Linked DNA regions of Algoriphagus machipongonensis. The protein of the gene in region 1 interacts with the protein of each later gene in a pairwise test. Links are inferred from orthologs where the notes say so. Each region holds a gene or a part of one and is shown in the gene's direction. Other genes may lie near its edges.

The links.
Region 2: the proteins of ALPR1_RS19910 (region 1) and ftsZ interact in binary tests that used the Escherichia coli proteins (3 or more experiments, as listed by UniProt). The link is inferred for Algoriphagus machipongonensis from one-to-one orthologs.

Annotation. Positions count from the first base shown.
Region 1 is NZ_CM001023.1:4,687,429-4,693,581, forward strand. The notes cover bases 1-2,961. They hold ALPR1_RS19910 (rod shape-determining protein), read left to right. Parts: upstream 1-947; coding sequence 948-1,976; downstream 1,977-2,961. Other genes in these bases: nusA (transcription termination factor NusA), read right to left, coding at 1-134; ALPR1_RS19905 (ribosome maturation factor RimP), read right to left, coding at 140-613; mreC (rod shape-determining protein MreC), read left to right, coding at 1,984-2,820; ALPR1_RS19920 (hypothetical protein), read left to right, coding at 2,810-2,961. In the rest of the region: more of ALPR1_RS19920, read left to right, coding at 2,962-3,331; mrdA (penicillin-binding protein 2), read left to right, coding at 3,331-5,133; rod shape-determining protein RodA, read left to right, coding at 5,133-6,153. UniProt on the Escherichia coli protein: Forms membrane-associated dynamic filaments that are essential for cell shape determination. Acts by regulating cell wall synthesis and cell elongation, and thus cell shape.
Region 2 is NZ_CM001023.1:4,490,649-4,507,050, reverse strand. What follows is about bases 1,050-3,887. They hold ftsZ (cell division protein FtsZ), read left to right. Parts: upstream 1,050-1,544; coding sequence 1,545-3,230; downstream 3,231-3,887. Other genes in these bases: ALPR1_RS19070 (purine-nucleoside phosphorylase), read left to right, coding at 3,853-3,887; ALPR1_RS19075 (NADPH-dependent FMN reductase), read right to left, coding at 3,234-3,758. Outside these bases: ALPR1_RS19090 (cell division protein FtsQ/DivIB), read left to right, coding at 1-118; more of ALPR1_RS19070, read left to right, coding at 3,888-4,671; ALPR1_RS19065 (amidohydrolase), read right to left, coding at 4,722-6,005; ALPR1_RS19060 (SDR family oxidoreductase), read left to right, coding at 6,152-6,850; ALPR1_RS19055 (TlpA family protein disulfide reductase), read left to right, coding at 7,140-7,664; gliding motility-associated ABC transporter ATP-binding subunit GldA, read left to right, coding at 7,799-8,704; gliding motility-associated ABC transporter permease subunit GldF, read left to right, coding at 8,701-9,420; gliding motility-associated ABC transporter substrate-binding protein GldG, read left to right, coding at 9,417-11,105; dnaN (DNA polymerase III subunit beta), read left to right, coding at 11,226-12,350; ALPR1_RS19030 (VF530 family protein), read right to left, coding at 12,415-12,654; ALPR1_RS19025 (VOC family protein), read right to left, coding at 12,727-13,116; ALPR1_RS19020 (DUF4221 domain-containing protein), read left to right, coding at 13,173-14,327; ALPR1_RS19015 (NAD(P)-dependent oxidoreductase), read right to left, coding at 14,369-15,013; ALPR1_RS19010 (VOC family protein), read right to left, coding at 15,190-15,552; ALPR1_RS19005 (sugar phosphate isomerase/epimerase family protein), read right to left, coding at 15,612-16,402. UniProt on the Escherichia coli protein: Essential cell division protein that forms a contractile ring structure (Z ring) at the future cell division site. The regulation of the ring assembly controls the timing and the location of cell division.

The DNA of each region.
Region 1 (6,153 bases):
TTTTCGTCATTCTCAAACTTCTTTCGAATCATTGCTCTGAACACATCTTCCAGGATACGGATCATGGTAGGTCGATCCACATTTTTAGATCTCGCAAACTCTGCGAAGGATTCTATTAAGATTTTGGCATCCATTTGACTTATTTAAAAGATACTTGTACGATTGTTTTTTTCATCTCTTCAAAAGAAAGTACTACTTCCTCTTCTGTGGCTTTCTTGCCTTTTTCTTTTTTCTTTACCAGCATTTTCACACCAGTAGTATCTACCTCTAATAATTTCCCCTTTAGCTCCTGCCCTGAAGTCAATAAGACTTTCAGTTCTCTGCCAATATTTTTTTGAAATTGTCTTCTACTACTTAAAGGATAATCCACCCCAGGAGAAGAAACTTCTAAAATATAAGCTTCCGACATCAACTCTTTTGCCTCCAATTCTTCGGCCACTGCTCTACTTACATTTGCACAAGTCTGGACATTAAGTCCTTGATCAGCGTCAATCAATATACTGAGGACGGTTTTTCCTGACTTGGGAACCAAATTTACTTCTACTACGAAATGACTTTCATCTGGGAGATGCTTCTCCACAATCTCCTCAATCGCTTGCTTTAGCTCCGACATATTGTATGCATAATGAAAGAGGGGACAGTGTGTCCCCTCGAGAAACTTTCGAATACCGCACAAAGGTAAAATAAATTATGAGTAAAAACAATTTGAGTAAAAAATCTACAAAGAGGCAAAAAACTACACAATGAGATGGATTGATTTATAAAACATAGCCCCTACTTAAAAGCCTCAGGAGACCATTTCGATAATTAACCCAAAAAATATCGTGTTTCTTTCAGAATTCTCCCTTTAAGGTAATAATTTTGCCGACCTCCTGTTTAATAAAGAGTACAAGTCGTGCTATATTAAGCAATCAAACTCCAAATTAATAGCAACCAATAAGTCAAAAATGGGATTATTCGATTTTTTCTCAAGTGATATAGCCATCGATTTAGGCACCGCAAATACACTTATTATCCATAAGGATAAAATTGTAGTCGACGAGCCGTCAATTATTGCAATCGACAAGACAACCAATAGAGTCTTAGCCGTAGGTCGAGAAGCTATGAACATGCATGAAAAAACGCATGAGAACATTAAAACTATTCGTCCCTTAAAAGATGGGGTTATCGCAGATTTCTATGCTGCGGAACAAATGATCCGAGGATTGATCAAAATGATCCCAGGTCAGAAAAAAGGAATGTTCCCTCAATCTCATAGAATGGTTATTTGTATCCCTTCAGGAATTACCGAGGTGGAAAAAAGAGCCGTTCGTGATTCCGCTGAACATGCCGGAGCAAAAGAGGTTTATATGATCTTCGAACCCATTGCCGCTGCTATAGGTATTGGGATTGATATTGAAAAACCAATGGGATCCATGATCGTGGACATTGGAGGAGGAACAACAGAGATTGCCTTGATCGCTTTATCAGGTATTGTAGCTGACCAATCAATCAGAGTGGCAGGTGACACCTTCACGAAAGATATCCTGGACTACATGAGAAGGCAACACAATTTATTGATTGGCGAAAGATCTGCTGAGAAAGTGAAAATTGCTATTGGTTCAGCCCTAACTGAGCTTGATGAGCCACCGGAGGATTATGAAATCCGTGGCCGTGACTTGATGACTGGAATCCCTAAAGTAATTAAGGTTTCTTATTCGGAGATCGCTTTTGCTTTGGACAAATCAGTTTCGAAAATCGAAGAAGCGGTTTTAAAAGCTTTGGAAATCGCACCTCCAGAACTTTCTGCAGATATTTATGATAACGGTATCCACTTAACAGGTGGTGGTGCTTTGCTGAAAGGTCTTGATAAAAGACTTCACCAGAAAACTAAATTGCCGATTCACATCGCAGAAGATCCACTGAGAGCAGTGGTAAGAGGAACAGGTACCGCCTTGAAAAACGTACATAGTTTCAGAACAGTATTGATGACCTAAACCCTGAATGCTACGCATATTTCAATTCCTTTATAACTTAAGGTCTTTTCTTTTGTTTGTTTTGCTTGAAGTGCTGGCAATCTGGTTACTTGTCGCGAATAATTCCCCTCAGGGAGCTGCTTTTTTTAATAGTTCCAATGCAATAGTTGGTTCAGTTTTAGAAACTAGATCCGATGTCGTGGACTTCTTTTCACTGGCTGAAGCTAACGATGCATTGTTAGAGGAGAATTCACGTCTGATGAAAGAATTAAAACTTCTGAGTTCGGATCCAGACAGCAGCATGATTTCTTTGGATTCTGCGCTTTCTGTCAATTATGAATTCAGAGGAGCTCGGGTTATTAGCAACTCACTTCGCTTTGCAGAAAACCATGTCACCATAAATAAAGGTGAAAATGATGGAATCAAGCCTGGAATGGGTATTTTCAATGAAAAGGGAGTTGTAGGACGAGTAAAATCAGTAACAGGAAATTATGCAGTGGGTTTTTCTCTTTTGAATACCGACTTATTAACCTCCTCGATCATCAAATCCACAGGAGATTTTGGCTCAATCAATTGGGATGGGAAAGACTCTAAAATTGCCAAAATGCTTTATGTGCCAAGGCATGTAAAAGCACAAGTAGGCGATACAGTTGTTACCTCAGGATATGGCGCTGTTTTTCCAAAAGGAATTAATATCGGTGTTATTTCAAAAGTAGACCAATCAAGTGACCCTAGCTATTTAGATATCGATGTCACTTTGACTACAGACTTTAGTAAGATTTCCTACGTTTACATCGTAGAGAACAACCAAAAAGAAGAGCTTGATTCATTAAACAACATGTCAAACACCACGAATGAATTTTAGAAATCTGATTTCTTTTATTTTTCTATTCCTAATTCTAGGGTTGGTTCAAATTCTATTTTTAAAGAATTTGGCCTTATTCGGTGTGGCTTTTTGTTTTATCTATCTCATTGGAATCTTGATTTTACCCTTGCAGATACAAACAGTGCCACTCCTATTGATCAGCTTTTTTGTAGGATTGATGGTGGATGTTTTTTACGACACTATGGGCTTGCATGCTGCAGCAGTAACTTTCTTAGCTTTTTTACGACCCCATTGGCTCAAATTTCTAAAGCCCAATGGAGGATATGATGATACAAGTAACCCAACCATACAAGAAATGGGAACCGGCTGGTTTTTAAGCTATTCCTTGCCTCTTGTTTTTGGGTTTTGTTTGGTATTTTTCTTTGCGGATCAGTGGGGAACCGGAGGATTTTTGTCAGTAATAAACAAAAGCCTTTTCTCTTCGATTTTTACAGTGGTTTTGGCTATTATTGTACAATTACTGTTCTTCAAACGCAGGAGGGGAATCTGATGAATGACCAAAGACCCTTAGCCATCATTGTCTTTATTTTCTTAATTGGATTAGTGCTTTTGACAAAGCTCTTTATGATCCAAGTAATGGACGACAGCTTTATGAGAAAAGCTGAGCGTAATGCTATTCAGCGGGTGGTAGATCACCCCTACAGAGGACTGGTATATGATCGCAATGGCAAATTGCTTGTTTACAATAATCCGATTTTTGATCTGATGATAGTACCCAAAGAATTTGAAGTAAGTGATACTACTCGATTCTTGGAACTTTTTAATATTTCAAAAGAGGAATTGATAGAATCTTATAATGCCGCTAGAAAATATTCTTCTGTAAAGCCTTCGACTTTTATCAAGCAGATTTCTACCAATGAATTTGCAAGAATCCAGAATTTCTTAATCGATTATCCTGGCCTGTTCATTACAACACGTTCAGTTCGTTCTTATCCAGAACCTGTTGCAGCACATGCTTTGGGTTATATAGGAGAGATCAGTGGGAGACAATTAGATCGTGATAGTTCGGGCTACTATGTACAAGGTGATTACGTAGGGCTCAGCGGTATGGAACGCTTCTACGAGGATGAATTAAGAGGTGAAAAGGGTGTCAAATATAAAATGGTCAATGTAAGGGGAGTCGATAAAGGCCCCTTCAAAGACGGTGAATATGATACTGCTTCTGTAGCAGGGCATAATGTGAATTCCTCCATCGACATGGAGCTTCAGAAATATGGCGAAAAACTGATGATGGGAAAAACCGGGTCCGTGGTAGCAATTGAGCCAAAGACAGGTGAAATTCTTTCCATGATTTCGGCACCATTCTATGATCCAAATAGTTTAACAGGTTCAGATTTTGGAAAAAGCTATACGGCCTTGAATGCATTGGAGACAAAACCTTTGTTTAATCGCCCTATCATGGCCACTTATCCTCCTGGCTCCATTTTTAAAATCGTCCAAAGTCTTATAGGACTACAAGAAGGAATATTGACTCCGGAGACAACCTTTGCATGTAATAAATCTTTGGTTGCCTGTCATAACCACCCTTCCCCTGTCAATCTATTTGGGGCCATCCGAAACTCCTGCAACCCTTATTACCATCAAGCATTTCGTCGAATCATCAATCAAGAAGTTTCAAGCAATACTTATAAGGATACAGAGCTAGGTCTGAATGCGTGGCGTGAAAAAGTTTTGAAATTTGGTCTTGGCGGAGAATTAGGGGTAGACATGCCAAATGAAAAAAGGGGATTGGTTCCTAATAGTGCTTACTATGATCATTATTATGGCAATGGTCGCTGGAAGTATTCTACGATCTATTCCCTTTCTATTGGTCAAGGAGAACTTTTGGTTACTCCATTACAAATGGCAAACCTAGCAGCAATATTTGCCAATAAAGGTTATTACTACACCCCACACTTGATTCGGGCAATTGATGGAGATAAAAATAAAATCCCAGAAGAATACCTGACAAAGCATGAAGTAGGTGTAGATTCTTATCACTTTGACATGGTGCAAGATGCTATGGCAGAAGCTCTTTATGGAACAGCAACGCGGGCGATAATGAAAGACATTGAAATCGCCGGAAAAACAGGTACTGCTCAAAACCCACATGGAGAAGATCATTCTGTTTTCATCGCATTTGCTCCAAAAGACAATCCAAAAATCGCAATCGCAGTGTATGTGGAGAATGCTGGCTGGGGTGGTAGAGCAGCTGCAAGTACCGCATCTTTGATGATAGAGAAATACCTTAAAGACAGTATTTCAAGACCTGAGCTAGAGGAATATGTATTAGCCGGAAATTTCATTTACTAATGAGAGAGTCGGATATTAACATCAATCGGGTAGACTGGGTTACCGTCATGATATATTTTGCTCTGGTCATCATCGGCTGGTTCAATATTTATGCGGCGGTATATGATGGGCAAGTTGATAAAAGTATTTTTGATTTTTCAATCAATTCCGGAAAGCAATTAGTTTGGATTGGAACCGCCATAGGGTTGATAATTGTGATCATGGCGGCGGATTATCGCCTTTTTGAGAATTTAGCCATCCCTCTTTATATTTTCCTTCTGGTACTGCTGGTCATCACCCCTTTTGTAGGAAAAGAGGTCAATGGACAGGTATTAACCATCGGTTTCGGATCTTTCAGAATTCAACCTGGTGAGTTTGCCAAATTCGCTACCGCTTTGGCTTTGGCGAAGTTTATGGAGCGCCCCACCTTTGACCTGTCTAAACCCAATTTTCAACTTCGGGCATTTGCAGTCCTTTTCCTTCCAATAATATTGATAATCCTTCAGCCAGATACTGGGACAGCCATGGTCTACTTTTCTATGCTGATCATGTTTTACAGAGAGGGTTTTCCTCAGAAGTATTACATCCTGGGAATAGGGATGATCGCGGTAGTTTTATTGGCATTAGGGATAGAAAACAACCTATACTTAGTAGGTGCGATAGTAGTAATTGTAGGGATATTAATTGCCATTGGCAAAAAGACACCCCAAAGAATCATTGCCTTTAGTGTTATAGGAATTGGTTTGATTGCATTTATCTACAGTTTAGACTTTGTAGTTTCTAAGCTACCAGAACATCAGCAAAACAGGATAATGGTCTTGTTTAATCCTGATTTGGATCCACTGGGAGTAGGTTGGAACGTAACCCAGTCTAAGATTGCTATTGGCTCAGGTGGGCTAGCCGGCAAAGGATATCTGCAAGGCACCCAGACGAAGTTTGACTTTGTGCCTGAGCAGCATACTGACTTTATCTTCTGTACTCTTGGAGAGGAATTTGGCTGGCTAGGAAGTCTGGTAGTTATCGCGCTTTTTGTCACACTGC
Region 2 (16,402 bases), 180 kb from region 1 along the record:
TATTGAAGAGAAATTCAAAAATATAGAAGTCTTCTATCAAGAAATATTACCGCGAAAAGGCTGGAATGCCTATGAGCGGGTCAGTGTAAAGTTTAAAGATCAAATTGTTTGTGAATAATAGCTTGGGAATGGAAAATGATAGACTAATCGTCGGACTGGATATTGGGACAACCAAAATCTGTGCGATCATCGGCCGCAAAAATGAGTTTGGCAAACTCGAAGTGCTCGGAATGGGGAAAGCTGTCTCTGACGGAGTGAACCGTGGTGTAGTTACTAACATCGACAAAACCGTGCACGCTATTCAAAAGGCAGTTGAAGATGCCTCAGAAATGGCTGATGTGGATATTGGAGAAGTTATCGTAGGTATTGCTGGCCAGCACATACAAAGTAAGATTGTTCATGGTAGTATCATGAGGTCTCCGACGGATGATGAAATCACTGTGGAAGATGTACGAAGATTATCCAGTGACATGGAGAATATCGTGGTTCCTCCGGGGAATAGCATTATCCATGTGATGCCTCAGGATTATACTGTGGATTATGAAGGTGGAATCAAAGATCCGGTAGGAATGTCCGGAGCCCGTTTAGAAGCGGATTTCCACATCATCACTGCACAAACAACCGCTATTAATAATATTAACCGATGTGTTCGTAGAGCTGACCTCACTTCCAAGCAGTTGATTCTCGAGCCATTGGCAAGTTCGCTTTCTGTTCTCAGTGATGAGGAAAAAGAAGCTGGAGTTTGCCTGGTTGATATCGGTGTGGTACCACAGACATAGCGATTTTTTATGAAAATATTATTCGCCATACCGCAGTCATTCCTTTGGGTGGTAACATCATTACTGCAGATATCAAAGAGGGATGTATGGTGATGCAAAATCAAGCTGAATTACTAAAAACCAGATTTGGAAAGGCCATTGCCAATGAAGCCAATCCAAATGAGATCGTGTCTATTCCAGGTTTGAGAAATCGACCACCAAAAGAAATTTCTATCCGGAATCTGGCTTCCATTATCGAAGCAAGGATGGAGGAGATTATTGAGATTGTTCAGAATGAGATCATGCAATCAGGCCATTATAAAAAATTGGCTGGGGGAATTGTCCTGACCGGTGGTGGTTCTCAAATGCAGTTTATCAGCCAGTTGTTTGAATACATGACTGGATTAGATACCCGTATTGGATATCCAAATGAGCATTTGGGTAAATCAGTAGTGGAGGAGGTGAAATCTCCAATGTACGCTACTTCCGTGGGATTGGTACTTGCTGGCTTTAAGTCTTTGGATGACAGAGAAGAAGGTTACAAAAAGCGAGTGGCAAACTCAGGCCCGATTTTAAAAAATGAAAATAAAGAAATCATATCAAAAGATATTTTCCGAAGCATCGGTGCAAAGCTGAAAGGCCTGATCACAGATGATATCGGAGATGATATTACCTACTAGGGCTTATGATTGAGGGGAGATAAGTGGCTTTGCCGCCTATTTCCCTAGAATTTCCTTTAACAAACAATGAAACTAATTCACCAATAAAATAAATATGTCAGATAACATGAAAGATTACAGATTTGATCTTCCAAAGAATCAGAAGTCGATTATCAAAGTGATTGGCGTAGGCGGTGGCGGTTCTAATGCCGTAAACCACATGTTTAGCCAGGGAATCAAGGATGTGGAATTTGTCGTAGTCAATACGGATGCGCAAGCATTAAAATCCAGTCCAGTTCCTTTGAGACTTCAATTGGGAGCCAACCTCACAGAAGGTTTGGGAGCAGGAGCAAATCCTGAGCAAGGTAAAAATGCAGCACTTGAATCTCAGGAAGAGATTCGTGAGCTTCTAGCAGATAATACCAAAATGGTATTTATCACTGCTGGAATGGGTGGTGGAACCGGTACAGGTGCCGCACCAATTATTGCAAAAATTGCCAAGGAACTCAATATTTTAACGGTAGGTATTGTTACTGCGCCGTTTATGTTTGAGGGTAGAAAGAAAATGAATGTGGCGCAGCAAGGAATTGAAGCGTTAAGAGAAAATTGCGACACTGTCTTGGTGATTCTGAATGATAAGCTGAGAGAGATTTATGGCAATTTGGCTATCCGAACAGCTTTCGGAAAAGCAGATGATATTTTGACCACAGCGGCAAAATCTATTGCTGAGATCATCACGATTCATCAAGATGTAAACGTCGATTTTGAAGATGTGAAAACCGTGATGAAGGATGCTGGTGCTGCAGTAATGGGCTCCTCTACCGAGGAAGGTGAAGGCAGAGCTATCCGTGCAGCGGGCGCAGCTATTTCTTCTCCATTATTGAACAATGTAGATATCAAAGGAGCAGAGAAAATCTTGCTTTCTATTATGTCTGGTGAGGACGAAGAGCTTTCTATGGATGAGTTGAGTGAAATCACTGAATATATCCAGGAGAAAGCAGGTGATAATGCTGAAGTGATCTTCGGTCAGGGTATTGATCCAGAATTGGCTAAAGGTATCCGTGTTACTGTGATTGCTACAGGTTTTGCAATGGATAGATTAGAAGGTGCAGCGAAGTCAAATGAGATTAAGACGCCACTTCCTAAGCCAGTGATTGCTCCTAGCGTTGCAGAAAAAGCGCCAGAGCCAGAAAGCGTAAAGACTGTTATTAATTTAGAGTCAGGTAAGAGTGAAAAAGTGAAAGAAGAAGCTGTTGACAATGGTTCTACCTTTGTTTTCTCTTTCCCAAAAGCGACTCCAAGCGAGAAAAAGCCAGTTGAAAAGCCTCAAGAAGTAAAGCCAGAAGCGAAGGTTGAAGAAACAAAGCCAGAGGCTAAAGTTGAGGAAGTAGAACCTGAGTTTAACTTCGAAGAAAAGTCAAAGCAAGAGGAGAAAGCTGAGTTTGAATTTGTGAAGCCAGAGCCCAAAAAGATCGTTCATGATCTTTATGAAGAGGAAGAGCAAAAAGAACCAGAAGTGAAGGAAGAGGAAGAAGCTCCAGCTCCTGCTTATGCAAATGATTACTATGAGCAAATGAAGCAAAAAGCTATTCAGAGAGCTCACGAAAGATTTGAAAAGCTAAGAGGTAACAGAACATTTAATCCTACTCCAGAAGAGTTGAAGGAAAAAATGGACGTTCCAGCTTATCAAAGAAAGAATGTAAAGTTGAATGAACCTCAGCATAGTTCAGAAGAGAATATCAGTAAGTATAATCTGAACGATGATAATGAGATTTTAGGCAATAACAGATTCCTGCATGATAATGTGGACTAAGTCCTAAAACTCAAGCAGCATGTCTGCCTGGGTTTGCAGCAAGTCCATATACAGCCTGTTGGTGAGCAGGTTATCTGACATATTTTGCTCTATTTTAGCGAGCTTCGGCTTGAGAGCGAGGACATGCATTCCCAGATAATGGAATATATCGGTGAGGTGGCTCAAAGCGATGCCACCTCCCCCGATTCCAGAAGAGATGCCCACTAGGGCACTTTTTTTGTTTCTAAAAGTATTGGGATAAGTCATCCCATCAATAAAAGTTTTCAGGACTCCAGGGAAGGATCCGTTATACTCAGGAACGATAAATACAAACTTTTTTCCTTTCTCTAATCGTTCATGGAAATTGTTATACTCCTCATTCTTACCATTGTTTTCGTAAAGTGCCGTTTCAACAAAATCATTAGGCAAATTCTCTAATTCAAGAATTTCAACGTCTGCACCTTTCTCAATTAAAATACTTTGGTATAATTCTGCTATTACCTTCGAAACTGAATTTTTTCTATTCGTTCCTACAATTATTTTGATCATTTCAGAGGTATTTATCTTCTACTACAAGCTTTTGCTTTAATTGTTCTTACAAAGGTCAATTTTTATATCTTTATTCTCCTTCAATTTTAAGCGCATGAATTACATTAACCAAATCAAAGAGGCGACTCAATTTATAAGAAACCTATATTCTGAGCCTGTGAATATCGGAATTATTCTGGGAACAGGCTTGGGCAAGCTAGGGGAGCAAATCCAAGTAGATATTGAAATCGACTACAGCGAAATCCCACATTTCCCGGTTTCGACTGTTGAAAGCCACTCTGGGAAGCTGATTTTTGGGAAAATTGGTTCCAAAAAAGTGATGGCGATGAAAGGTCGTTTTCATTATTATGAAGGGTATACAATGCAGGAAGTTACTTTTCCTGTAAGAGTGATGAAAATGCTGGGAGTAAGTAATTTACTGGTGTCCAATGCATGTGGTGGTCTGAACCCCTCTCAGCATGTGGGCGAAGTAATGATCATACAGGATCATATAGACTTATTCCCTGAAAATCCACTTCGCGGTAAACATATTGAGGAGTTGGGAATAAGATTTCCGGATATGAGCGATGCCTACTCTCCGCGGTTAATCGAATTGGCAGAAAAAATTGCAGTGGAGCAACAGTTTATGTTTCATACAGGGGTTTATGCCGGAGTTCAGGGGCCTAATCTAGAAACACCGGCAGAGTATAAATACCTGCGCACAATCGGAGCAGATGCAGTGGGAATGAGTACTGTGCCAGAAGTCATTGTGGCCAGACAAATGAATTTAGAAGTTTTTGGAATTTCTGCTATTACCGATTTGGGTGTAGAAGGAAAGATAAAAAAAGTCACAATCGCAGAAGTATTAGAAGCAGCAGCTATGGCTGAACCTATCATGGCTAAAATCATGGCTGAACTTATCAAAAGGATGTAAAAAAACAGGTCAATGAATTTCATTGACCTGTTTTTTTATAGTTTTCTAAATTATTGTTTGCCCATATAGTCCACGACAAAATAGCTTAAGGTTCTGACACCTAAAGTAAAACCTCCTTCATCAATGTAGAATCCAGGGGTATGGTGTGAGGGGGTGGTCGTGGGATCACCGCCTTTTTTCATGCCTCCAAGATTGATGAACAAGCCTGGCTTTTCTCTTTGGAAAAAGCTAAAATCCTCAGCTCCTGTAATTGGAGGCATAGAGATAATATTTTCCTCTCCTGCTGCTGCCTGTAGGGTTGGGATCATTTCTGCGGTGAGTGCTGGGTCATTCACTGTTGAGGGGTAGAGTTTCTCTATTTTTAGATCTACCGTAGCTCCTGCACTTTCTGCAATGTTGGTGACAATCTCTGTGATTCTTTTATGAACCAAAGCCTGTTGTTCGTCTCCAAAAGTTCTAATCGTCCCGATCATTTCTACTTTTTCTGGTATGATGTTATGTCTGATTCCACCATGGATTGCTCCAACAGTAACAACAGCTGGATTTTCTGTGATGTTAACACTTCTGGAAAGGATAGTTTGTAATCCCATGACGATTTGAGAGGAAGTCACAATCGGATCTACGCTTGACCATGGGGAAGCACCATGCGCCTGTCTTCCATTTAATGTGATTTCTAGATTATCTACAGCGGCCATGGCAGGGCCTGATCGATAGCCTATTTTACCTACTTCCATTTGAGATGCGATATGAAGGCCAAAAACTGCGTCCACATCTTCCATTACGCCCTCTGCTACCATCAATTCGGCACCGGCCATTCCCTGACCATAAACACCTTCCTCTGCAGGCTGGAAGAAGAATTTTACATTTCCTTCGAGGTCATCCTTCATGCTTGCCAAAACTTCAGCAACTCCCATCAGAATGGCAACATGAGTGTCATGTCCACAGGCATGCATCACTCCGGTTTCTTGTCCATTGTAGGTAGCTGTGTTGACAGATTTAAAAGGTAGATCATTTCGTTCGGTGACGGGAAGAGCATCCATATCAGCTCTTAAGGCTACTGTAGGTCCAGGTTTACCACCTTTCAATACTCCCACAACACCCGTAACTGCTACTTCCTCGGTTACTTCTATTCCTAATGAACGTAGATGATCCGCTACTTTTTTAGCGGTTCTGAATTCCTGGTTTCCCAATTCTGGGTGCATGTGAATATCGCGTCTCCATTCGACAACTTTTGATTCAATGGCATTGGCTTTCTCGTCGATCGCGGGCCTAAGTTCGCTCTGCCCAAAAGCAGTACCCGAGATAAGTAATAGCGGGAGTAATAATTTTTTCATGATTAGTGGTTGATTTCAGTACCTAGTAAATTTAGAAAAAATGCTGAGGTTTGTTGGCTTGCTGGAACCTTTGTTTAAAAATCGGCATTTGGCAGAACTATTTTTGAATGAAAGGCTTTAATAGAGGTATCATAAAAATGAACCTTATGGATTTAAATAATAAAGTAGCAGTAGTCACTGGCGTGAGTAAAGGAGTAGGACTTGAAGTGGTAAAACAATTGTTGGAAAAAGGTGTCACGGTAGCTGGCTGGAGCAGAAATAAGCCCGATCTTGATCATAAAAATTTCCACTTTTTCACCTGTAATGTAGCCGATGAAAGTTCAGTGGAAAATGCATTTCAAAAAACCACTGCTCAGTTGGGGACTGATATTCGAATATTGGTAAACAACGCTGGTTTTGGAGTGGCTGGGCCAACAGAATCATTCTCTTCGGAAGATTGGAAAGCCATGTTTGATACAAACGTGCATGGGATATTCTATGTGACAAAACGATTGATCCCAGGAATGAAAGCAGCAGACGAAGGGCATATTTTGAATGTTGCTTCTATTGCAGGGCTAAATGGGGTAAATAAATTTGCTGGATATGTAGGGACCAAGCATGCAGTCAGAGGAATTTCTCATTCCTTATACATGGAGTTGAGAGATTTTGGAATCAAAGTATCTACGATCTATCCAGGATCAATCCAGACCAATTTCTTTGATGAAATCCCAGGTGTAGATGCCCATGAAAATATGATGAGACCCATCGATGTGGCAACGACCATGGTTCAGACTTTAGAGACTCATCCCAATTATTTTGTTGCAGATGTAGAGTGCAGACCTTTGAGACCGAAGGGTAAGAAATAATTAAGCTTGAATCGACCTATTTTAGGAAGAGGCTGTCTAAAAATCCTATTTGTTACTTGGAGAGTTTGCCTTGCTGAAGGCAGGAAAAAGATTGTGGTTTGATTGGCTTTTTCAAGCTTTCGATCTCTATTCTGACCATGGCTGCTTTGACTAACAAATGATAGGTTGATCTGGCAGCCTCTTTTTTTAGGGTTAAATCAAGTTGGCTATAAACCTATCAATCTCTTTTTAGATTGTTTTCAGTAAGTATAGTGGTTAAATTGACCCTTATTCTTACTAATATCGTACTATGAAAAAATCGAATCTGATCATTTTGATCACTTTGTTATTAGGGTCTACAGCCTATTTGGGATATTCGTTTCAGCCAGAAAAAATGGAAGAAGTGACAAAAGTCAGAACACCAAAACTGCTGCCTGATTATAATTTGTATGATATTAATGGGAAAGTAAGTTCCATTCACCAATTAGCTGGTGACAAACCCACACTTTTTATTTATTTCAATTCGACTTGCCATTTATGTCAAGATGAGCTAGGTGAGATTTCAAAAAGGATTGATGAGTTTAAAGACTATAATCTCATTTTCACGACTGTTCAGCCAAAATCTGAAATGATAAATTTTGTGAATGAACTTGAAATTAAAGATCGATCAAATGTCCATTTTTTGTTGGATGCGGATATGAATGTGGCTAGTTACCTTCAGATTCGAAGTGTTCCTTCCATTTTCTGTTATAACACCAAAAAGGAATTAATGACTGAGTATGTTGGAATCACAAAAATTGATTTACTGCTGGAGAATTTAGCAAGGGGTATCTGAGTTTTGGAAATTTATTAGATGGAAAAAAACTAATATTTCGCATTATGTTCACCTGGAAGCAATCAATTAAGCTAGATGAGTAGGTTGAACGAAACTGTAATTTTTCCGTACTTTTGTTAGCCTAATTTATCCCCATGTCACTCCGAGTATCCCAATTGACCAAACTTTACGGAACACAAAAAGCGCTGGACGAGGTGACTTTTGAAGCAAATCCAGGAAGGATTTTAGGCTTTTTAGGTCCTAATGGGGCGGGTAAATCTACCACCATGAAGATCATAACTGGCTATCTTGCTGCAGATGGCGGTTCCGTACAAGTGATGGGTGAAGATGCTTTGCAGGCTCCTAAAAAAGTAAGTCCTTTCATAGGGTATTTGCCAGAGCATAATCCATTGTATCTGGATATGTATGTTCGTGAATTTTTGGAGTTTTCAGCAGGGATTTATGGAATGTCAGGGCAGCTCAAAAACCAACGCGTTAAGGAGTTGTTGGAGAAAGTAGGGCTGAGGCCTGAGCAGCACAAGAAAATTGGACAGCTTTCCAAAGGTTATCGTCAAAGAGTGGGCTTAGCCAAAGCTTTAATCCATGATCCTAAAGTGGTGATTTTAGATGAGCCTACTACGGGTTTAGATCCCAATCAATTGGTGGAAATCAGAAATCTTATTGCTGAAATTGCGGTAGATAAAACCATGATCCTATCTACGCATATCATGCAGGAGGTAGAGGCGATTTGCCAGGATGTGGTCATCATCAACAAAGGCAAGATCCTTGCTTCGGATGCCTTGGAAAACCTGAGCATCGCAGAGCAAAAAGTTCAATTGCTGATAGAAACGGAAGAGGCTTTAGAGCTAAGCTGGTTTGAGACTTTGGGTGAAATTTCATTTGGAAAAAAAGGGAGTAGCTCCTTGATCATATCGTGTGAAGATCCCAATGAGACTAGGAAAGAAGCGATGAAAATCATCCAGCAAAAAGGGTTGAACTTGATCAGTATGAATCAGAACAAAAAGAATTTGGAACAAATTTTCAGAGATATCACCCGATGAAAAGCTTATTCCTAAAGGAGATCAATGCGTTTTTTGGCAGCTTGCTGGGCTATTTAATTTTAGCTTTGTTTTTAGTGGCCATAGGATTGATCGTCTGGGTATTTCCGGAGAGTTCGGTCTTGGATTATGGCTATGCAGATCTAGAGCCTTTATTTACTTATACTCCTTACGTTTTTACCTTTTTGGTGCCAGCTATCGCCATGCGATCCATCGCTGAAGAAAGGAAAAGTGGTACTTGGGAACTCCTTAGAACCTCTCCATTATCACTTATTCAAATCATTCTGGTAAAATATTTGGCCTTACTGTTTTTGGTCATTTTAGCAGTGATCCCAACGCTTTTATACTTTTTTACCATCATTCAATTAGGGGATCCTGTAGGGAATCTTGATCAAGCAGGTTTTTTTGGTTCTTGGATAGGATTATTGATGATAGGGTCTGTGTTTGCTTCAGTAGGCTTATTTGCTAGCTCCCTGACTTCCCAGCAAGTATTGGCATTCGTACTAGGAGTGTTTCTTTGTTTTGTTTTATACTTTGGGTTCTCGGCATTGGCGGATTTACAGGTAGGCAATGTCGCTTATTGGGTGGAAGAGCTGAGCTTGAGTTTTCACTATATCAACCTTAGTAGGGGAGTGATAGACTCTGGAGATGTATTTTTTATGCTTGGAATGAATTGGCTGTTTTTGGGCTTGAGCGTTTTGACTTTGAGAAATAAATGAAAAACCCGGCAATACATACACTCAAGGCTTGGGGGATTCTACTTCTTGGAATGATAGTGATCTCCTTGTTGGCTCTATTCTTAAGGTTTCGAGTAGACTTGACAGAGGAAAAAAGATATTCCCTACACCCTGCAACAGAAGAAGTCCTAAAATCTCTTGATAAACCTATCCATGTCGATATTCTTTTGGTAGGTGAAAATTTTCAGGGGGGAATGCGTCGTTTACAGAAATCAATCGAAGAAACAGTAAGGACATTCAACGCCTATAGTCCCGAGAAAATAAGCTTTTCTTACTTTGATCCTTTAAGCGTGGAAGAGTCCCAGCAGCAAGAGTTCATAACTTCTTTGACTACTTATGGGATTAACCCTACCAATTTATTTGTCAATCAGAATTCCGGTCAGCAATCCCAACTTATTTTCCCGGGGATTTTGGTGAGTGATGATGAATATGAAACTGGAGCTTTGATTCTAAAAGGAGAAAGGGGAATGGGGCCTGATCAGATTTTAAACCAGTCTATTGAAAATCTGGAGTTTGAATTGAGTAATGCTATCAAGAAGCTGATCAATCCAGAGGAATCGGCTGTGGCGATGATCATGGGGCATGGTGAAATGGCTGAAGATGAAGGCTACGGCTTGGTGGAGGCGCTAGATGGAGAATTCGAACTGTTTAAGGTACCATTGGAGCAGGCAAAGACCCCAGCTGATTTGGCTAATTTTAAACTGATTTTTATAGAGGGGCCTCGTGAGATTTACTCCGATAGAGAAGTATACCTTTTGGATCAATACGTCATGAATGGCGGGAATTTGGTAGTGATGGTAGATGGAGTGGCAGTGGATATGGAACAAGCCGGAGGGGAAGGAACCTTTGCAATGCCGGTAGATTCAGGACTTGAAAACCTTTTGTTTAAATATGGAATCCGGATTAATAAAGATTTAATTCAAGATTTGAATTTCGGATATTTCCCAGTGATGGCGGGTAATTTTGGAAACCAAGATCAAATGGTTCCTTTACCATGGCCATTCTTCATTCAAGCGGGTGTCATGCAGCAGCATCCCATTACCAAGGGACTGGATGTGGTGAGTTTTAGGTTCGCCAGTAGTTTAGATACCGTGATGGCGGAGGGTGTTAAAAAGACACCTTTGATATTCACATCTGACAATTCAAGGATTTTGCCTGCACCAGTCAGAGTTGCTTTTAGTGATATGGAGCAAGAACCTCCAGTAGAGAGTTTTTCTCTGAGAAATCTTCCCTTGGCATACTTGCTAGAGGGTGAATTTACCTCATTGTATAAAAACCGATTTTTGCCTGAGGGATTTGATAAAGCAGATTTTAAAGAAACCGGAAATGGGAAAGTGGTCGTTTTTGGGGATGGTGATGTTTTTCAGAGCCAAAGAAATTTGGTAGATGGCAGTCCCCTAATTTTGGGAGAAGATCCATTTAGTCAAATGACCTTTGCAAATAAGCTTTTATTAAGGAATATGGTGAAATACTTGGTAGATCCGGAAGGGATCATAGCTTCGCGTACCAGGACTTTTCAAATTCGACCTTTGAATAAGGTGAAAGTAGCTCAACAAAGGACATTTTGGCAAATTGTCAACGTGGTTGTGCCGGTTCTGATATTACTTTTGATAGGTACTTCAGTGTGGTGGATTCGTAAACAAAATTACGCTAAGAAATCAAACTAGGTAAAAAAGCAGCATTTGTTGATAATAATTTCGAGACTTTCTAGTTTGGGTCAGTTCTGAATCGATTTTATTTATAAATTTACCCCCATTGCAAAATTTTAAATTAATAAGCCCTTCGATATGAAATTTATTGTTTCCTCTTCTGCTTTACTTAAGCAGCTTTCGGCGATCAACGGTGTGGTTACTACCAACCCAGTTGTTCCAATTTTGGAAAACTTCCTTTTTGAAATTCAGGAAAGTGTGTTGACCATTACTGCTTCTGATCTTCAAACTTCGATGATTACCGAAATCGCAGTGGAGGCCAAGGAAGATGGAAATATTGCGGTTCCTGCTAGGATTTTGATTGAAACACTAAAAAACCTTCCTGAGCAGCCAGTTACCTTTAGTATAGACCACGATACCTACGCGGTAGAGATCAGTTCTGATAATGGTCGATATCGTTTGGCTGGTGAAAACGCAACAGATTTTCCAAAAATCCCAACTGTAAGCAATGCGACTACAGTAGATATGTCTACTGAGGTCTTGGCGAGTGCGGTGTCTAACACCATTTTTGCGACAAGCTCAGATGAATTAAGACCTGCAATGACTGGGGTTTATATTAACCTTAGCCCAACCAACACCACTTTTGTGGCTACTGACGGTCATCGATTGGTTCGCTATAGAAGAGTAGATGTGGCTTCTTCTGATGCAGCAAATTTGATCATTCCACGAAAGGCGCTAAACTTATTGAAGTCTACTTTACCTTCTGAGAATGTGCCTGTATCGGTAGAGTTCAATCAATCCAATGCTTACTTCAAGTTCAACAGCATCAAGATGATCTGTCGATTGATTGATGAGAGATTCCCAGATTATGAAAATGTAATCCCTGCAGAGAATCCAAATTTGATGACAATTGATCGTCAAGAGTTATTGAGTTCATTGAAGCGTATCGCGATTTATGCGAATAAAACTACGCATCAGGTGAGATTGAAATTGACAGGCTCTGAGTTATTGATTTCTGCAGAAGATCTTGATTTCTCCAATGAAGCAAATGAAAGATTATCCTGTGAGCATGATGGAGAGGATATCGAGATTGGTTTCAATGCCAAGTTTTTGGTAGAAATGTTGAATAACCTTTCTTGCAAAGAGGTAACTCTAAAATTCTCCGCTCCAAACAGAGCTGGATTAATTCTTCCAGCAGAGCAGGATGAAAACGAGGATATTTTAATGCTCGTAATGCCTGTAATGCTTAATAATTACGTATAACAACCACAAACCATAAAACGAAAAGCTTGGAGATTACTTCAGGCTTTTTTTGTTTTTTGGGGTATTATGAATCCAGCTTTTTCTTTGCGTCTCTTAGAGACTTCAAATACAAACCTTCCACACGCTCTCTAGCCCAAGGAGTTTTTCTAAGGAATTTTAAACTTGATTTGATGGAAGGGTCGTGGGTGAAACAGCGGATAGTTATTCTTTCACCCAGTTCTTTCCAGCCATAAAAATTGACGAGATGTTCTACCATGGTGTCAAGTCTGATTCCGTGAAGGGGGTTGTTTGGCTGCTGTTCCAATGGTAATTGCTTTCTGGGTGAATTTAAAATTACAAAGTATAACTGAATGAAGAGCGAAGTGCCTTTGTATTTCTAGTTTTTGGGTTCAATCAGATCCCATAAATTCCCATAGAGATCTTTGAAAACAGACACGGTACCGAATTTTTCCTCAGCCGGCTCTCTAATAAATTCCACACCTCTAGCGGTATATTTTTTATAATCTCTCCAAAAATCATCGGTATACAGAAATAGAAAAACTCTTCCTCCAGTTTGAAATCCCACTTGTGACTTTTGGGTTTCATTAGCAGCTTTAGCGAGTAGAAGGTGACAAGAAGATCCCGGCGGCGAAACTCTAACCCATCGTTTGGTCTCACTCATTTGGGTGTCTTCCAGAAGTTCAAAATCCAGAACCTTGGTATAATGCTCTATAGCTTCATCATAATCATTCACTAAAAGTGAAATTTGCCCCAGCTGCTGTTTCATTAAGTTTAAATTATTTATGTAGTTTACGTTTCAATTTTATAAATGAAAATTACAGTATGCGACTTAAAAATCCTTTTTTGCTTCTTCTTTTTGGACACATTTTTCTCCTTATTTCTTGTGGAGGTCAAAAGGATAAAAAGGAAATCACTTACTTTCTAGAGGCATCAGGTGAGTTGTTAGAATTTGAATTGGATAGCTTAAGTCCTAATCAAAGCAATGGAATTCAATTTTTTGATCCATTTCTATTTAGTCTGGATATGAAGACAAGTACAATTCATATGTATGATAAAAGGTCAGGAAAGTTAAATAAGAGCCTTCAATTTGAAGAAGATGGGCCAAATGGTATTTCGGATATATTTGGTTTCAAGGTTCAAAGTTTGGACAGCATATATTTATTTTCCTTAGGTAAAAGGTTGGTTGCCCAGACCGATACGAGTGCTCAGATAATTAATAAAACAAGCTTTGAATTGCCCGAACCACTTTACAATATTTTCTTAAGTAACACTTTTTATAACTCACCTGCACGAATTTCTGAAGGGATAGTTTATGGTAAAACGAGGGCTAGTTTAGACCTAAAATCTATTACTCAAGAAAAACTAAATGAAGTCCCATTAATAGTAGGAATTAATATTAAAGATGGATCTGTTAAAACCCTTCCATATAGATTCCCATCTGATTATTTAAAGGCAGGACTGAAGAGTTTGGAGGCCAGTGTAATTCAAGCAAATGGTCAAACTGTGATTTCCTTTTTTGGTGATCATCGATTATATGTTTCTCATTCTGATGCGGAAACCCTTCAGGCTGTTGCGGGTAAAAGCCAGTTTTTGGATGAAGTTTTGCCTACTTTTTCAAATCAGTCGACCTCTCTTGAGTTTGCAACCTATAATATGACGAAATCGCGCTATGGTTCGCTGATTTTTGATCCTTACAAAAAACTTTATTACCGATTTGCTTATCCTACTATTGAGGTCTCCGACATTCAGGAAATTAGAACTTTAAATACCTCTCCTGGGCCATTTGTATTAATGGTTTTTGACAAGGAATTGAATTTGCTTAGGGAGAAAAGGTTTGAAGAGGGGAAATATTTTCAAGATAATTTCTTTGTGACAAAAGATGGCTTGTATTTATCCACAAGTCATCCCAAAAATCCAGCAAACATGGAGGATATTATGACTTTTGAGTTGGTCAAATTGAATCAATCTAATGAATGAAATTAAATTAATGGCGAGGGTAAATCCCCGCCCTTAATCCATTATTTATCCCAAATGAAGGGAGCTTTTCGAATAAATTCTTCAGATTCCAGTTGCTTTACAAGAAACGCTGCCAAACTAGCTGCTGAGATTTTTTGGCCAAGACAGTCAATGGTGGAAACAGCATAATCGCTTTTTGAATCTGTCAACTCTATCATTGAGGATCTAACCATGGTCCAGTCTAGCCCTGAGTTATTTAATAAATTAAATTCCTCTTGCTTATCTTTTGTAGATACTGGGAACTTGCTGTACATAAAGGCAGTTGCGGCCTTCGCAAACTCACTTTTTTGATCCTGTTCCGTGTCTACATTAAGGCTAGAAAGCAAAATATATCGCTTCAAATTGCTTCTCCGAAGCTCCTGAATGATCAGCTGTGTCGTTTTAGAGAAAATGTTTCTTGGGCTTTCCGGAATGCCTATTCCCAATGTACTGATGAGGGCATCACTACCTGTAATCAATTCTTTGATGGAAGAAGGCTTTGATACATCACCAACAACCAACTCAAGATTTTTATTTTTCGGGGGAGATTTTTCCGGATTTCTAAGAAGTAACTTTACTTGATATTCTTGGTTTAAAAGCTCCTTAACTAGGTAGCTTCCTGATTTTCCTGTTCCGCCGATAACGGCAATTTTATTGAATTTCTTCATGATGTTCTTTATAAAATTTGATAAAAATATTTCCTCTCGCTTTTGAAAAAAGCAGTATTTACCCAGCAGTTTCGCTGAATAGTTAGAGGTTCAAATATTTATAAAGAGATTTTAATACTTTAAATCTAGTTATTAATTCGGTTTATGCATCGAAAGAGGAGATGAATTCCGGTTAATCACAAATCCTCTACAAAAAAGATGGCATTATTATTTAAATCATAAAGCCCGAATTCATGTGTGCCCCAAGGAGTATTTTTTCGTAGTTTATCCTTAGGGACTACTCCTTTAGCCACGAGTTTATTGAAATATTTGTCAATATTTTTTACGAAAATTCGAACGACTGATCCTCCTAATAAGGGGTCATCTTCGGTGTCTGCATGCCATTGAAGGTGAAGCCAGACAGTTTTGTAATGGATTCCAACATACATGGAGTCTCCAAAAATTTTCTTAAAACCCAGCTTCTCTTCATACCAAATCAAATCTCTTTCTATGTCATTGGAAGGTAAAACTGGGACTGTTGATAAAAATTCGGTTTTCATCTTTTGGGTTTAAAAAAAGAGGGATTCAATAAGTTTACTGAATCCCTAGGTGAAAGGTTTTATCCTTCCGCCTCAAGCGTCCTTCTTACATCTTCTAGATCTCTTCTGATCTCAAAAATACTCTCCCATTCTCTTTCTTCTACTCCATGCTCAATCCCCACATATCCGTGAAAGTCATGGGCTAAAACAATCTTCATCATCCTGGTGAAGTCCAGAGGATGCTCTCTACCTGAGTCGTCCCAAACTTTGGGTTTTAGACTGACTCCTTTGGCGTAGGGCATCAGTTCATCCACTCCTCTGTACGAGTCATAGGAAAAGTTTTTTCCACCTACTTCAGCGATTCTGAAATTACCGAAGTCTGGTAAGGTTCCTGCTCTGGAATGACCTGTCTCCTTGATCATTTCAGCTAGCCACTTGGCATCGCTTGAAAAGCCACCGTGATTTTCTATGATTACATCAATGTCAAAATCATCTGCAAATTCGCAAAGTTGCCTCAGTCCCGAACTGGTAATGTCCATGGCTGTTTTTGCATCTGCAGGGTTGGTACTCCAAGGCACTGCAGAGTATGCGTTGACACGAATAGCGTGGCAGCCAAGGAATTTAGCCGCTTCAACCCATTTTTTATGATTTTCTACGGTCTGTTTTCTACCTTCTGAGGTTGCCGCTCCCAGCATTCCTTCCCCATCGCACATGATGAGTACAGAGGTTACCCCTTCTCCATCAGCTCGGGTTTTCATTTCCTTTAGGTAGGCCATGTCTGTTGCCTTATCCATAAAAAACTGATTGACATATTCCACTGCGTCAATTTCATGTTCCTTGGCGAGGATCGGGAAATCAAGGTGGTCAATTT